Psychrobacter arcticus 273-4: one gene and its partner. The protein of the gene in region 1 interacts with the protein of each later gene in a pairwise test. Links are inferred from orthologs where the notes say so. Each region holds a gene or a part of one and is shown on either strand. Other genes may lie near its edges. The genes, in order: PSYC_RS08085 and PSYC_RS01200.

Region 1 (3,163 bases):
ACCACGCGCCTCACCCATTGCCATCAGCATCTGCGCACCTTCGTGCTGCGGATTTTTGGCAAGGACATCTTGCAGAACACGGCGGCTATTGGCATCCAACTGACCTTTATTGGCAAAAAAACTAATCTGCGCATAGGTGGTGGCGATCTCTTCGTTGTCTGGTGACAGACGATAAGCACGAGACAAGGCTTCAATGGCTGAGTCGGTGGCTTCCAAAGATAAGAACAGCTCTGATAAACGCATCCAGCGATCAGGATCATCAGCATGACGATAGACGTTGGTCTGCATCGCACTGATCAACTGAGTACCATCTTCAATTGCCCAAGCTGGCGGCTGATCAATCTTGCCGGTCAATAAGTCATCTGCCACTTGAGCAACTTTATCCTCCGCCGCCCACAAATCGAACACCGGTGTACGGTCACCCACCAAAAAGTAAGCCAATGCTGCCAGCACAGGCACCCATACTATGATAATCAAACGACTCTTGATACCAGGCGCAACCATTGGAGTGACTTCACGCTGAGCATCCAATAGCTGGCGCTCAAGCTCAATTTTCTGATTTTGATAATGGGCATCATCAATAGTGCCATTGTCTTTGTCCGATTGTAATTCTGTCAAACGTTCACGAAATACACTAATATTGATATCTAGCAGCTGATTGTCAACGGGATTTTCTCGTAAACGTGACGCTCGTAGCCAAGGCATGATAACGATAACTGCCAGTACGAGTGCAACCAGTAAGCTTAGGGCAATAAATAAGCCAAAAGTAGAAAATAGGGTCATTTTTTATCCTCTATGCTTGTGATGTCTTGATCGCTGTTTTTGACGCTATCATTGCGATTGGCTCGTGATAACAGACGCTCAAGTTCCGATTTTTCTGCTGCTGATAATGCTGCCACGCTGTCTACTATGGTGCCGCTTTGACCACGGGCAATACGCTGACTGCGCTTACTTTGCCAAAACCAGCCAACGATCAATGTAATTAATAATAGTGGCGGGAAGAACCATAATATCCAAGTGGAAGGACGTACTGGCGGCTTATAAGTGATAAAGTCGCCATAACGCTCCTGCATATAGGCACGAATCTCACCATCACTACGACCTTCTTTAATCATGTCATAGGTTTTTTGCTTTAAATCTTGGGCAATAGGCGCATCAGAACCTGCCAAATTTTGGTTTTGACATTTTGGGCAGCGCAGCTCTTCGATGAGACCGCGATACTGAGCCTCTTGCTGTACTGAGTCAAAGTCGTAGACGTCAATGGCGGCATAGGCATGGATGCTAAGCACACCAAACAAGCAAGCGATAATTAAACTTGCCAAATTTTTCGTGATGGATTTGAATGGCATTATCATCATTTGCACGCTTCCTTAACTTGGTCAGGATCAGGGCTGACATTGCTCTTATCCGCCTCATTGAGTACCATCAAACAAGGCCTGATACGGCTTTGCCAATTGCTTTCATTAATCTCACCGACAATGTGCTGACGAATAACGCCTTCACCATCAACCACAAAGGTTTCTGGCGCACCGGTCAAACCCAAATCTAAGGCAAATTGACCGGATAAATCTTGGATAGACATCGAAAAAGGGTCACCGCCTCGATTTAAATAACCGAGCGCGTCACCAATATCATCTTTATAATTGACGCCCACCAGATTGACACCGCGTTCCTCTAACTGCATTAAAAAAGGATGCTCAATGATACAAGTTGGGCACCAAGAGCCCCAAATATTCATCAAAAACGGCTGATCTGGCAGGTTGTCATTGGTCATGATACGACTGGTATCTGACAATAACGGCAGCTCAAAAGCGGGCACTGGGCGCTCAAGAGCCGTATTGGTGACGATATCGGTAGGCTGACCTAAACGAAAATATAGCATGACTATAAAAGCAGCAAAGATGATCAGCGGAATCAAAAACCATATTCTGATTTGGCTTTTCTTCATCGTTTGCTTGCCTTTTTTCTCAGGACTTTTTTGAGGAGACTTATTTGACTGAGTCATCTTACTTCTCCCCCATTGGTGCCGTGGCATCTGTCGCATTGTTAATATCTAAGTCAGCAACGGTCGCAAAACCTGACTTACTCGCTGCGATTTGAGCGGGCGTCTTAGTTGTTTTGAGACGATAGCGCCTATCAAGCATACTCAGCAGACCACCCAATGCCATAATAATAGCGCCAAGCCATATCCAGCGAATCAATGGCTTCACGTAAATACGTATCGCCCATTGGTTGCCGTCTTCAGCGATAGGCTCACCGAGTGCTACGTACACATCACGCATAAGGCTGGCATCAATCGCTGCCTCAGTCAGTGGCATACCACTGATAACATAGGTACGTTTTTCTGGATATAAAGTAACGACTGGGCGACCGTCTTTGGTCACTTCAACTTCTGCTTGCATACCATCAAAGTTACTGCCTCTGACTTCATGGAAGTCTTTTATTTCAAAGTCGTACCCTTGCACATGAACAGTATCCGTTTCACCCAATGCCACATCGCGCTCAATACTTAAGGTACTGGTAAAGGCAATACCAATGACCGCTATAATAACGCCAATGTGAGCTGTCTGCTGACCCCAGTAGCTTAAACGCAGCTTAGCTAAGCCTTTAAAGAAGCTTGGGGCATTTTTGGTCTTGTCTTTAAAATCAACTACCATCCATAACAATACCCAAAAACTCACCGCTAGCGTCACGCCAATATTGAGCATGGCAGATGGGCTAACAAAATAGGCAATAACTGCGGCTAAAACAAGGCTACTTGCCGCAATGACCATGCCAACGCCCAATAACGGACGGCTGTCTTGTTTCCAGCGGATATTAGAGCCCATGCCCATTGCTACCATCAATAGCCAAGTCAACGGTACAAACAGCGCATTAAAATACGGAGGACCTACGGATACCTGACCTAAATTAAAGGCATCGGCAATGATGGGATATAGCGTACCAAGTAATACCACTAAGGTCGCAATCAAAATAATGACGTTGTTAATGACTAAAAACGACTCACGTGAAATCAGCTGATACTGACTCTCGATCGTAAGACGCCAGCCACGTACAGCAAACATCAATAAACCACCACCAATAATAATCCCAAGAATCGCTAAAACCACTAAACCACGCGTGGGATCTGCGGCAAATGAATGCACAGAGGTAATTACCCCAG
Region 2 (3,307 bases), 1.6 Mb from region 1 along the record:
GTAAGCGCTACGCCAACGGCGATATGTAGAGAGCACTTATTCGTTTGCAGCGTCATTTTTTTTGGCGCTTTAGAATGGCTTAAAGATGGGCGCTGCGAAGTAATATTGGAAAACATAAGTATCCTTTATTCAACTGATCATTACTGTCAATAGAATATATGAGGTAATCGATATAACCGTTAGCGACGGCGCTAAATTGGCATAAAAAATTATTATAACTTGGAGATAAAGGGTGGCTATGACGTTGAATAATACGCTTTTAGCAATGTTGCTTTATTGTAATGAAAATGTACACACTATACTAGCTTTATTGCTGCATCAGATGCCGCTAAATGACTATAAATAGCATAAAACCAAATACTTATAATGGGTGTAAAATAAAAAAGGAATCATTTAATAAGTGTCTTGCTAATCAAACTCTCAAAGTGAACTTGCTCTATTTAGCACGAAATACAACTGATCGATTGCTACACGCTTGCTGCTGAAACAAAGTCAAAAAAGCCAACGTACTGTGACAGTACGTTGGCTTTTTTATAGGAATCGTATGAAGACCTTTAAGAGGATAAAACAAATATTTCTGATATGACCATTATTTATTTAATGCCGTCAAAGTCTGCTCAAACTCTGCGCGACCAATCTCGCCCACTTGCTTCTGTAGCAATTCACCGTCTTGATAGTAGAGCAAAGTTGGCGGGCCAAACAGTTTATACCGCGCTAAAATCGCCTTGGAATCCGCTGTGGTTTCCGTAATATCAAGTCGTACCAATTGCCAGTCTTGCATTTGTGCGGGGCGATTGGTAAATAAATTCTTATCCATAATACGGCATTCAATACACCAATCAGCCGTCAAATCGACCAACACTTTAGGATTGGCAGCGGTGATAACGTCCAATTCTGCCAACGTAGTGATATGCTCATCTGACCTATTTGATGTACTGTTTTGAGCGCCAGCTTGACCATCAGCTGACTGCACTAGCATGGGAGCGGCGCTTAATGAAGCTAGCGGATGTAAGCTATCGTCATTACCCAATGCAGCGCCAATCACTAAAGTAGCGGCCCAAATACCGGCAATCAAACCGATGGCTTGCGACAGCATGCGACCTTTACCACGCCAGCTCCATGCCCATGTTGCCACAACCATGAACCATAATGCCCATACCAGCAGCATCACTGACGATATAAAGACACGCTCTATGAGTAGTAATGCCACGGCAAATAATAATAAGGCAAAACCTTGCTTGACCCAGTTCATCCACTCGCCCGCTTTTGGCATAATTTTGCCTTGGGTCGCACCAATCAAAATCAGCGGCGCTGACAAGCCAAAGCCTAGCATAAAGAGGGCAGCAAAGCCCAATAGCGGATTGCCAATCGTTGAGACGGCAAGCAATGCCCCAAATAATGGCGCCGACACACAGGGCGATACTACCAGCGCTGATAAAAATCCAGCGGCTAAACTACCACCAGCGCTACCAAGCTTACTATCCCCTGCTTGGCTTAAGCCCTGCATCTTACTACTGATAAAATGCGGCAGACGAATCGTAAACACTTCGAGCATGTAAAGGGCTAACAAAACAAATATCACCGCAAAACTGATGAGGATAATTGGATTTTGTAGCCAGCCTATAATACCGAGCGACTCACCAAATATGGCAATAACTGCACCGAGTATCCCGTAAGCAATCGAGACCCCTATTGCATAGCTAGTCGTTAAAATGACGCCTTTCTTGACCGTTGGATTTTTCTGACGGGCGACAATATTAGCGACGATAGGTAGCATAGGTAGTACGCACGGCGTAAGCGCTAAGCCAAGCCCTGCCAAAAATAACAACCCTAATGCCAACCAAGGATGCTTAGCTAAGCCAAACGGATCGCTATTAGTCAAATTATCGGCGGCAGCTAGCGTATCATTTGTCGTAGCAGCGCCAGAAATTGTATTGGCAGCACTAAGTTCATCTTCTAAAGAGCCGTCTTCTAACAAGGCATAATCAATCACCTCATCCTCTGACAACCCTTGCTCTGCTTCAGAAGCCATTGCTTCACCACTTTCTATCATTGTGGCATTTAGCGTCTCTGATATCGCGACTATATTGCTATTATTTACCGACTTTGTGTCAGCAGCAGTATCTTGATTAACAGCATCTTGATTAACAGCAGCTTGGGACGAGCTTGCAGCGATATTGACAGTGGTTTTTATTTTCTCAGGTGGGTAGCACAGTCCTGCTTTGGCACACCCTTGCCAACCAATCACGACCGCTGCATTATTGATACTTTTGTTACTACTCAGAGTAGTGGTCGCTACCATATTCGCTTGATCAAATACTGGCACTTTACCGAAAGTTGGATCATCAATTAAGACAGGCGTCTGACTAAAAGTAAACGGTGCGGCGGTAACGCCAGCAGGCAAAGTGAGTTTAAGCTGATTCTTATAGACATAATGTTCTGGAGTGATATCAAAATTAATCGATAGCTGGGTTCCAGCTTTGAGAGCTTTGCTGCTACTCGTGACTTGGAAGGCTTTATCCACTGACAGAAATTTTGACTGCCCAGCACTTTGGTTACTGCTAAAAAGATCGCCCAATCCTGCTGCCTGCGTCGTCATGGTCGTCGCAGTCAGTCCTGTAAGTAACGAGCTACTCGCAATAGTCAGTGCCAGTAAATAGGACTTTTTTGGCGACTTCTTTGGTGACTTATTGACAACTGATGGCAGAATATTTGATGACTGATTTTTTGTGGATACCGCTTTAAGTGACGAGATACTTTTTGCTATCTTAATGGACATAAAGGACTACCTGTTATAACGACTATATAAATCAACTTACTTGCGCTATCGATTAGTGACTAACGTTTGACTGCAATGTTTAGCGTGGTTTTGATCTTCTCTGGCGGATAGCACAGTCCAGCTTTAGCACAGCCTTGCCAGCCAATCATAACCGGCACATTCTTTGCCGCTTTACCATTTTTAGTCGTAAGCATAGTGGTTGCTACAATGGTTTTTTGAGTAAATACTACTACCTTACCAAAAGTTGGATCGTTAATGGAAACGGGCGATTCACTAAAAGTAAATGGCGCAGCACTAATACCTTTTGGGAAGCTCAAGGTCAGCTTATCTTTATACACGTAATGACCTGGTGTGATATTAAAGACGATTGATAGTTGGGTGCCTTTAGTCACTGCTTTGGTACGGCTAGTCACTTGAAATGCCTTATCAACTGGCAAAAATTTTGATTGCTGAGCGCTATTTTTGCTAAACAATTCCCCCAGACCTGCACCCTGAGTTGCAACAGACGTCATTGACAAAGCGGTCATC

The links.
Region 2: the proteins of PSYC_RS08085 (region 1) and PSYC_RS01200 interact in binary tests that used the Escherichia coli proteins (3 or more experiments, as listed by UniProt). The link is inferred for Psychrobacter arcticus 273-4 from one-to-one orthologs.

Annotation. Positions count from the first base shown.
Region 1 is NC_007204.1:1,908,293-1,911,455, forward strand. The notes cover bases 181-3,014. They hold PSYC_RS08085 (DsbE family thiol:disulfide interchange protein), read right to left. Parts: upstream 2,006-3,014; coding sequence 1,355-2,005; downstream 181-1,354. Other genes in these bases: ccmI (c-type cytochrome biogenesis protein CcmI), read right to left, coding at 181-783; PSYC_RS08080 (cytochrome c-type biogenesis protein), read right to left, coding at 780-1,358; PSYC_RS08090 (heme lyase CcmF/NrfE family subunit), read right to left, coding at 2,007-3,014. In the rest of the region: more of ccmI, read right to left, coding at 1-180; more of PSYC_RS08090, read right to left, coding at 3,015-3,163. UniProt on the Escherichia coli protein: Involved in disulfide bond formation. Catalyzes a late, reductive step in the assembly of periplasmic c-type cytochromes, probably the reduction of disulfide bonds of the apocytochrome c to allow covalent linkage with the heme.
Region 2 is NC_007204.1:273,029-276,335, reverse strand. Bases 185-3,162 are described here. They hold PSYC_RS01200 (protein-disulfide reductase DsbD domain-containing protein), read right to left. Parts: upstream 2,780-3,162; coding sequence 590-2,779; downstream 185-589. Other genes in these bases: PSYC_RS01195 (protein-disulfide reductase DsbD N-terminal domain-containing protein), read right to left, coding at 2,839-3,162. Also shown: PSYC_RS01205 (phospholipase A), read right to left, coding at 1-116; more of PSYC_RS01195, read right to left, coding at 3,163-3,307. UniProt on the Escherichia coli protein: Required to facilitate the formation of correct disulfide bonds in some periplasmic proteins and for the assembly of the periplasmic c-type cytochromes.